2 linked regions of the Armatimonas rosea genome follow. The protein of the gene in region 2 binds, or shares a complex with, the protein of the main gene of each other region. Links are inferred from orthologs where the notes say so. Each region holds a gene or a part of one and is shown on either strand. Other genes may lie near its edges.

What was found. The genes of interacting proteins can lie anywhere in the genome.
Region 1: the proteins of pcrA (region 2) and uvrB are in contact, whole or in part, in a crystal structure (PDB 7EGT), measured with the Thermus thermophilus proteins. The link is inferred for Armatimonas rosea from one-to-one orthologs. Residues at the interface, in WP_096412145.1 of Thermus thermophilus: His654, Arg656, Phe657, Gln666, Asp668, Glu669, Lys680, Arg681, Leu682, Ser683, Lys685, Tyr686, Ala687; in WP_096411307.1 of Thermus thermophilus: Glu23, Leu25, Arg26, Asp27, Gly28, Glu29, Arg30, Phe31, Arg55, Glu326, Asp327, Phe328, Glu379, Ser382, Gln383, His398, Gly400, Arg401.

What each region holds. Positions count from the first base shown.
Region 1 is NZ_JACHGW010000003.1:551,198-555,928, reverse strand. Bases 811-3,730 are described here. They hold uvrB (excinuclease ABC subunit UvrB), read right to left. Parts: upstream 3,316-3,730; coding sequence 1,306-3,315; downstream 811-1,305. Other genes in these bases: HNQ39_RS30610 (methyltransferase), read right to left, coding at 3,348-3,730; HNQ39_RS30310 (hypothetical protein), read right to left, coding at 1,171-1,293; HNQ39_RS17540 (nucleotidyl transferase family protein), read right to left, coding at 811-1,103. In the rest of the region: more of HNQ39_RS17540, read right to left, coding at 1-810; more of HNQ39_RS30610, read right to left, coding at 3,731-4,442; HNQ39_RS17525 (hypothetical protein), read left to right, coding at 4,576-4,731. UniProt on the Escherichia coli protein: The UvrABC repair system catalyzes the recognition and processing of DNA lesions. A damage recognition complex composed of 2 UvrA and 2 UvrB subunits scans DNA for abnormalities.
Region 2 is NZ_JACHGW010000002.1:1,333,328-1,338,064, reverse strand. The notes cover bases 1,812-4,737. They hold pcrA (DNA helicase PcrA), read right to left. Parts: upstream 4,437-4,737; coding sequence 2,187-4,436; downstream 1,812-2,186. Other genes in these bases: HNQ39_RS14135 (GntR family transcriptional regulator), read left to right, coding at 4,530-4,737; HNQ39_RS29630 (M20/M25/M40 family metallo-hydrolase), read left to right, coding at 1,812-2,164. In the rest of the region: HNQ39_RS14150 (phosphoglycolate/pyridoxal phosphate family phosphatase), read right to left, coding at 1-436; more of HNQ39_RS29630, read left to right, coding at 509-1,811. UniProt on the Escherichia coli protein: A helicase with DNA-dependent ATPase activity. Unwinds DNA duplexes with 3'-5' polarity. Translocates on single-stranded DNA with 3'-5' polarity. Initiates unwinding more efficiently from a nicked substrate than double-stranded DNA.

The DNA of each region.
Region 1 (4,731 bases), on a different replicon or contig from region 2:
TCCAAGATCCCCCCGCCCAAGTCCTCGTAGTAGCGCTCCTCAAACAGGTCCTTGAGGCTGGGAATCCCCATCGTGATCCCAATCGGGAGCTTGGTGTAGCGCTGCAAGTAGGCCGCCAAGCGGTAGTACTCAAAGTAGTCCGAGACCAAGACCGTGGCTCCCGTGGCGGCGAGCAAGTCCGCACGGGCCAGAAAGTCGGCGTAGTCGATCTCGCCACTCGCCAAGAGATTTTTCATCGTGATCTCAAACAGCACGACTGTCTCCTGATCACCCCCCGGACTGTCGGCGAACTGCTGCTTAGCGCACTGGATCATGTCCAAGTTGACATGCGTCACGGGCCGAAACGAGCCGCGCTCCACCAGGATGCGCTTCTTGCGGAGCACCTCCGACGGCTGCAAGACCTCGCCGTCGGCGGAGAACAGCGCGGCGTTGGAGAGCTCGAGCTGCACCAGCTTCAGGGCCATGAGGCGGTGGTCGATCTCCTCGAACGCGGGCCCACTGAACTTGATCATGTCCACCTCGATCCGCTCTGCGGTGAGGCTGTCCAGCAGGTCACTGAGGATCACATCGGGGTTGTCGTAGTGCAGCAAGGCCCCATGAATCAGGTTCACCCCGACAATCCCGAGCGCCTCCTGCTGGCTGATGTTGTCGGTATCGAGCATGCGGACATGGATCACCACCTGGCTGGCCTCGAGCTCGTTGAGGCGCTGGAACTTGATCCCCATCCAGCCGTGGCACTCGTTGGTGCCGTGGAAGTTGCGCGCCGCGACCGTGTCGGCAAAGACAAAGAAGTCGGTCTCGGGGCCACGGAGCGGGCTGAGGCGCTCCCGCAGTAGAGAGAACTCATAGTCCAGCATGGTCTGGAGCCGCTCGCGGGAGACATAGCGCGGCGACGGTCCGTAGATGGCATCGCTGACGGTCATGTCGTAGGCGGAGATGGACTTGGCGATGGTCCCCGCCGCGCCGCCTGCCTGGAAGAACCAGCGCACCACCTCCTGCCCCGCCCCAATCTCCGCAAAGGTGCCGTAGAGGCGGGGGTTTAGGTTGACCTCCAGCGCCTTCTGCTGGGTCTCGGCCCCCCGCCGCGCGGTGTTTTGTTCCATGCCTCATCCTCTCCTAAAAACAAATACCCCCGACGAATTCCATCATCGGAGGCTGTGCGAGGCTATTCTACCCGATACGCGGCCCCTCATGAACGAGGGGCGCTCGCTTCGCTCCTGGCGCACGCGCCACAAAGTCGCTCCGCGACATCACGGCCGCAGGCCAGAAGCGAAGCGGGCCCGCCTCGTCCATGAGGCCGCCCCCTTATTTCTTCTTCATCTCGGTCGGGAGGAGCTTCTTGAGGCGGCTCATCTCATCTCTCAGGAGCGCCGCGTGCTCGAAGTCCAGGTTCTTGGCGGCCTGCTTCATCTCTTTCTCCATATCGGTGAGGGCGAGGAGAAGGTCCTTCAGCGGGAGGGACTCGGGGGCGACCTCTTTGGTGACCTTGTAGTAGCTCTTGGCCTCCGCGACCTGCTTGGCGGCCAGCACGTCCTGGACCGCTTTCTTGATCGTGGTGGGAGTGATCCCGTGCTTGGTGTTGTGCGCCACCTGGATCGCACGGCGGCGGTTGGTCTCGTCGATGGCGCGCTGCATCGAGCCCGTGATGGTATCGGCGTACATCAGCACCAAGCCCTCGGAGTTTCGGGCGGCGCGGCCGATGGTCTGGATCAGCGATGTCTCCGAGCGCAGGAAGCCCTCTTTATCGGCATCGAGGATCGCAACCAGCGAGACCTCGGGCAGGTCGAGGCCCTCACGGAGCAGGTTGATACCAACCACCACATCATAGACCCCAAGGCGCAGGTCTCGGAGAATCTCGGAGCGCTCCAGGGTGTGGACATCGGAGTGGAGGTACTGGACCTTGATCCCCAGCTCGACCAGGTACTCGGTCAGGTCCTCGGCCATTTTTTTGGTGAGGGTGGTGACAAGAATGCGCTCGTGCTTCTCGATCCGGTCGCGAATCTCCCCGATCAGGTCGTCGATCTGGTCCTTCGTGGGGCGAATCGTGATCTGGGGGTCGATCAGGCCCGTAGGACGGATGATCTGCTCCGCGATCCGCTCGGAGTGCTGGCGCTCGTAGGGGCCGGGGGTCGCGGAGACAAAGATCAGCTGGCCGGCGGCCTTCTCAAACTCCTGGAAGCGCAGCGGGCGGTTGTCCGCCGCCGAGGGCAGCCGAAACCCGTACTCAATCAGGGTCTCCTTGCGCTTTCTATCGCCGGCATACATCGCATTGAGCTGGGGAATGGTCTGGTGGCTCTCGTCGAGGACAATGAGGAAATCGTCGGGGAAGTAGTCCAGCAGCGTGTTGGGCGGCGAGCCCGGATCGCGGTCATCGAACCAGCGCGAGTAGTTCTCAATCCCCGAGCAGAAGCCCATCTCGCGGACCATCTCCATGTCAAAGTTCGTGCGCTGGCGGATGCGCTGGGCCTCGATCAGCTTGCCCTCGGCCTCGAACTTCTTGACCTGCGCCTCCATCTCGCCCTCGATCTTGCGGACAATCTCCTCGACTTTCTCCGGGTCGCTCACCCAGTGGGTCGCCGGAAAGATCGAGAGCTCGTCGCGCTCGCTCATGGTCTCGCCGGTGATAGGATCAATGGCGGTGATGCGCCGTACCGTGTCCCAGTCGAACTCGATCCGGTAGATGACTTCCTCGTTGGCGGGCTGGATATCGAGCGTGTCGCCCTTCACCCGAAAGGTCCCGAGAGTGAGGGCGATATCGTTGCGGGAGAACTGCATGCTCACCAAGCGCCGCATCACTTCGTCGCGGTCGCAGTCCTGCCCCACCTCGAACCAGACCACCGTGTTCTTGTACTCTTTGGGCGAGCCCAGGCCGTAGATACAGGAGACCGATGCCACGATAATCGTGTCGCGTCGCGAGAGAATCGCCTGGGTGGCGGAGTGGCGCAGGCGGTTGATCTCCTCGTTGACCGCGCTATCTTTCTCGATAAACGTGTCGGTCTGGGGGATGTAGGCCTCGGGTTGGTAGTAGTCGAAGTAGCTGACAAAGTACTCGACCGCGTTGCTCGGGAAGAACTCCTTGAGCTCGGTGCAGAGCTGCGCGACCAGGGTCTTGTTGTGTGCCATCACCAGGGTCGGCCGCTGGACCTCGGCGATCACGCGCGCGATGGCGTGGGTCTTTCCGGTTCCGGTCGCCCCGAGCAGTGTCTGGCGCTTCTCGCCCTTGCGGAGCCCCTCGACAAGCTGGGCGACCGCCTTGGGCTGATCTCCCGCCGCCGGTGGCCCCACGAACTCAAACCGCCCACTTCCCTTTGCCATGCGCCCCGCCTCCCCAAACAAACAATGGTTCGCTATTGTATCACTTGGGTAGGCGTCTTGACGGCATCGACAATCATGAACTTATCGTTGGTGGCGACAATTTTCGCCCGGCCAAAGATGCGCTTGAGCTTGAGGTGGTAGCCCAGGTGGGAGTTCCCGATCACCCGGAGCGTCCCCCCTACTTTTAGCGCGCGGCGGGCATCGACAAACATCTGCCAGGCGATCCCATCGTGGACCGTGGTCTCCTGGTGGAACGGCGGGTTGCAGAGCACGAGGTCCAGCGAGTCGCGCTCCTGGTCCTCGTAGCAGTTGGCCCAGACAAATGCCGCCGTGCCCTCAGGGAAGAACTTTCGGTAGTTGGTCTCGGCGCTCTGGAGAGCCATGCGGGACTCATCGGAGAACGTGAGTGCGGCATCGGGGTAGCGCTGCTGGGCAACAATCCCCAGGATGCCGTTGCCACAGCCCAGGTCGAGGACCTTGGCAAACGGCCCCTCGGGGAGGTGTTGGAGCAGGAACTTGGTGCCGGGATCGAGCTTCTCGCGGCTGAAGAGATTGGAGTGGTTGGTGAAGGGATGGGCAAGGCCCGGAATGTCGAGCGAGAGCGGGAACGGCGAGGCGACGGCCTCTTTCTCAAACTCCGCGAAGACCAAGCGCGCCTTCTTCTCCGCCAGGCTGGTCGATGTCTCGCCGATGTACTTCTGGAGCAAGGGAAACACCCCGACCGAGAGGTGCTTGACCATGCTGGCGCAGATCAGGAGCGAGCCGGGCCGCAGGTGCGCCGTGAGCCGACAGAGAATGTCCTCAAAGTACGAGAGGTTCTTGGGGAAGCGCAGGAGCACAAAATCGTAGACCCCGGTGAGCTCGTCGAGGGTCGAGACGGTCGAGCGGGCCCCTTGGCTATTGAGCTGGATCGCGCGGTGGCTGAGAAACGAGTCCGTGTAGCTGGTGAGCTCCTCGGCCTCCAGCGAGCAGGTGAGGGCACCGAAGTGGTCGTGGACGATCAAGACGCGCTTACCGGCGAGCTCCAGGGCAGCGACATGCTTGAGGAGCAGCTCATCGGCGGCGTCCCAGGCTTGGAGGGGGTCGTTCTTGACCAGGGGGTAGCGCCGGAGGGTTGGTTGTATCACGGACGGTAGTGTACCACCCACTGGGAATACACCTCTTTAACCAGGTAAATCTACCCGAATTCTCCTGCGGCTCTGCAGACCCTACCATGATTCTCCGAATATTTAATCAACGTTCTTTATTTTTAGGAAACTCATGGCAGTCAAGGTCATCATCAAGCCGGGCGGTATCGCCCTTATCAGCCTCGGGGTTCTCGCCCTCAGTGCACAAGCCGTCCTCCAGAGCCGCAGTCGCAGCAACACCGCCGCCGCTGCCAGCAGCACCGTGGCGGCAGCTCCTAAGAGCGCTTCA
Region 2 (4,737 bases):
CACGCAAGAGGCACTGCTGGGCACGGCGCAGGGTCTCGTAGCGGAAGTCCTTGTCCAGCCCCACCACGACATAAGAACACGCCAGGTCACGCTCCTCCGGGTCGGCGACACTCACGACCTCGATCCCAACCCGCCCGAGCTCGTCGTGGATTCCCGGTCCCCCCACCGCAAAGACCGACTTTCCCGCCGCCCCCTGCTGCTGGAGATAGGCCGCGGTGATCGAGGCGCTGGTGGCGATCTCACTCTCCTGGGCAGGCATCCCTAGGCGCGTGAGCTTCTCGACATAGACCCGCCGTGGCTGACTGGAGTTGTTGGTGAGAAAGTAGAGACGCTTACCGGCGGCACGTAGCCGGGCGATGGCTTCCGGTGCTCCGGGCACGACACTCTCGCCGCGCCAGAGGACACCGTCCAGATCAAAAACATAGATAGAAGGCACAGGGCATTGTACCGCGTGTCAGATTTTGGTATATTTTCTCCATCTTCTCCCTCCCTTTTCAAGGAAACAGCAATGCCTCTTTCACTACTTCTCCTTCCGCTTGCCGCTCTGGTCGCACCCGCGCCCCGCTTTCAGGCCGACACGCCCGATCCCGCTGTCATGGCCAAGATTCGCGAGGAGGGCCTCAAGCGCTCCCAGCTTCCCCAGCACCTCGCGTATCTCACCGATGTGATTGGCCCCCGCCTGACCGGCTCGCCCGGCCTACTACGCGCCAATGAGTGGACTAAGAATAAGATGATCGAGTGGGGTCTCGATGCCCGCCTGGAGCCTTGGGGCCCCTTTGGCCGTGGCTGGACCTGCGATAAGTTCACCGCCAGTGTCGTGGGGCCGACCGCCTTCAACCTAATCGCCGCCCCGCGCGCCTGGTCCACGGGCTGGTCAGGGACCGCCGATGTGGTCTTTGTCGATGCCGATAGCCCCGAGGCGCTCGCCAAGTTCAAGGGCAAGCTCAAGGGCAAGATCGCCCTGGTCAGCCCGATCAAGGAGCTTCCCGCACACTTCACACCGCAGGGCTCACGCTACACCGACGAGCAGCTCGCGGCGATGGCATCGGGAGCTCTGGCCGGTAGTGGACGTCCCCGACAAGGTGGCGGTGGTGGCGGCGGGCTTGGTGCGGACATGACCGACGAGCAGCGGGCCGCTTTCCAGGCACGCATGCGCCAGGCACAGATGGTCGGGCAGATCCTGGCCTTCTGCAAGGCCGAGGGCGCGGTGGCGACTCTCTCCCAGGCACGCTCGGGCGATGGCGGAACGATCTTTGTCGAGCAGGCGACTGTGCCCCAGGTGCCCACCGCCCGTGAGCGCGAGGAGGTACGCCAGCCCGGTGCTCCCCGCGCCCCACGCCTGAACGCCTACCAGGTGGCGGCAGAGAAGCTGATGATCCCCCAGATCGCGGTCGGGGCGGAGCACTACAACCGGATCGTGCGGATGGTACAGGCCGGTGAGAGCGTCAGCGTGGCGCTCGATCTCAAGGTCCACTTCAACGGCGATGACAAGAGCATGGCCTACAACACGATCGGCGAGTGGAAGGGCACCGACAAGGCCGATGAGATTGTCATGGCCGGCGGCCACCTCGACTCCTGGCACACCGGCACGGGCGCGACCGACAATGCCTGTGGGGTGAGCGTGGCGATGGAGGCGGTGCGCATCCTAAAGGCAATCGGGGTCAAGCCGCGCCGGACGATCCGGGTGGGCTGCTGGAGCGGCGAGGAGCAGGGCATCTTTGGCTCCGCCGCCTACGTGAAGGCACACTTTGGCACCGCCACCGCTCCCGGCGCAGAGCACGCCAAGTTCTCCGGCTACTTCAACCTCGATAATGGCACCGGTAAGATTCGCGGGGTCTACTGCCAGGGCAACACCGCAATCATGCCGCTCTTCGCCCAGTGGCTCACGCCCTTTGCGGATCTCGGAGCGACCACGGTGACCGCACGCAACACTGGCGGAACCGACCACCTCTCGTTCAACTCCGCGGGGCTCCCCGGCTTCCAGTTCATCCAGGACACGATCGAGTACGATGCCCGGACCCACCACTCCAACATGGATACCTTTGATCGGGTCCAGATCGAGGACATGAAGCAGGCCGCGACGGTTCTTGCTGCCTTCCTCTACAACGCCGCCATGCGCGACGACAAGCTCCCGCGCAAGCCCGCTGCTCCCGCCGGGCAGTAGGCCCCCTCACACCTCAGGCAGGCTACACTTTCTCCAAGCGAGCGTAGCCTGCCACGAGCTTCTTGATCCCCACATTGGGAAACGCGACCGAGACCTGGGCCTCGTCGCCGCTTCCCGTACACGCCACCACGACGCCCTGCCCAAAGACCGCATGACGCACCTTCTCCCCCGGCCGGAAGGGAGCATCCAAAAGCCCCTTTCCCAGTGAGGTACGAACGCCCGGGAGAGGGGTTTGGGGAGAGGTTGGCTGGGCCAAAGCCGAGGCTGTGGGAGTCGGAACGCTCGCCAGGTCCCGCTGCTTGCTCTTGAGGAAGGTGGGGAGACGCGCGCCCTGAGGGATCGCGAGGCGCTCGATGGCGATATCTCGCAAGAAGCGCGACGGCGGATTGAACTGAACATTGCCAAAGATCGTCCGGCGGGTGGCAAACGTGAGATAGAGCTCCTGCTGGGCGCGGGTGATCCCGACATAGGCCAGGCGGCGCTCCTCCTCGATGGCGGAGTCGCTCTGGAGCGAGCGGAAGTGCGGGAAGATGCTCTCCTCCATCCCGATCAGAAAGACCACCGGAAACTCTAGCCCCTTGGCCGAGTGGAGGGTCATCAGCACCACACACTCCACACCGCCCTCCCCGAGCTTGTCCACATCGGCGATCAGCGCGGTCTGCTCTAGAAACGCCCGCAGCGACGGGTCCTCGGTGCTGTCTTCAAACTGGCGCGTCACCGAGAGGAGCTCCTGGACGTTCTCCACGCGGCTCTGGGCCTCGACGGTCTTCTCCCGCTCTAGGTCCCGCACAAAGCCGGTCTCCTCAATCAGGCGCTCGACCAGCTTGGTGAGCGGCAGGGTCTCGCGCTCGCTCCGCAGGTGCATGAGCAGCGCCACAAAGCTCTCCACCGCCTTCTTCAGACTCGGCTTGAGCCCCAGCGCATTGATATCGGCGAGCGCCTCCCAGATCGTGCAGTTCAGCGCCAGTGCCCGCTCCTCCAGCTTGGCCCAGGTCCCCGCCCCGATCCCCCGCGCCGGGACATTGACGATGCGCTTGAGGGAGATGGAGTCGAAGGGATTGTGGATCACCTTGAGGTAGGCGAGCAGGTCCTTGATCTCCTTGCGCTCGTAGAACCGGACGCCCCCAATAATCGTGTAGGGAATCCGGTGGTTGATGAAGATCTCCTCCAGCATACGGCTCTGGGCGTTGGTGCGGTAGAGAATCGCAAAGTCCGAGAGCCTGCGCTCCCCCGCCTCCACCGCCTCGCGGATCACGGTCGCAACATAGACCGCCTCCTCTTGCTCGTTGATCGCCTCAAGGAGCCGAATCGCCTCACCATCGCCATTATCGGTCCAGAGCTTCTTATCTTTTCGCCCCCGGTTCTTGGAGATAACATCGTAGGCAGTATCCAGGATTGTTTTTGTGGATCGGTAATTTTGTTCTAGCTTAATTACTTGAGCGTCTTGATAATCTGACTCAAAGTTCAAAATAATCTGAATATCTGCGCCTCGCCACCCGTAAACTCCCTGATCCTCATCTCCCACTACACAGAGATTGTTCTTTCCACCGGAGAGAAGTTGCGTTAATTTGTATTGCGCATGGTTAACGTCCTGGTACTCATCCACTAAGACATAGCGAAACTTACTCTGGTAGCGCTCGCGAACGTCCTCGCGCTGCTGGAGCATGCGCACGGCTTTCCCGATTAGATCGTCGAAATCGAGGGCGCGGTTCATGGTCAGCTTCTCTTGGTAGAGCGTGTAGAGCCGCGCGACCACGTTCTCGAAGTGCCCAGAGAAGTGCTTGGTGAAGTCCTCGGGGGCGACCAGCTTCTCCTTGGCACGGGAGATCAGCGAGAGCACCGCGCGGGGCGCGTACTGGCGGTCGTCGAGGTTGAGCTGGTGCAGACACTCCTTCATCAGCGTCATCTGATCGTCGTCGTCGTAGACCACAAAGTCCCGCTCTAGGCCGATACTGCTGCCGTTCTCGCGGAGCAAGCGGGCGCAGGTGGAGTGGAAGGTCCCCACCCACATCTCCTTGGTCACCCCCTCACCTAGGAGCTTTTCGAGGCGCTCGCGCATCTCCTTGGCGGCCTTGTTGGTAAAGGTCACGGCCAGGATATTGCGCGGCCGGACTCCCTGGTGCAGGATGAGATAGGCGATTCGGTGGGTCAGCACGCGGGTCTTGCCCGAGCCTGCCCCCGCAAAGATGAGAAGGGGGCCCTCGGTGTGGAGTACCGCGGAGCGCTGTACCGGGTTGAGAGACGCAAGCAGGGGGTCGTCGTTTTCGATCACGGCGCTTATTATACGCCAAAGTGGCCCCCCAGGAATACTCTTGTTTGCTTCTAGCACTTCACGCCACATTGGTATATACTGCTCACGAACTCTATGCTATCCCCGATTGATCCCCACGATCCCACTCCACGGCATCAGCAGGCCTATAATCGCCTCCTTGAGCAGATTCGCGCGGGGCACTGGCAAGTAGGCGAGAAGATTCCCTCAGAGCTGGAGCTTGCCGCGGATCTTGGGGTCGCCAAGCTGACCATCCACCGCGCGGTGCAGACCCTGGCACGCGACGGCTGGGTGACACGGAGCG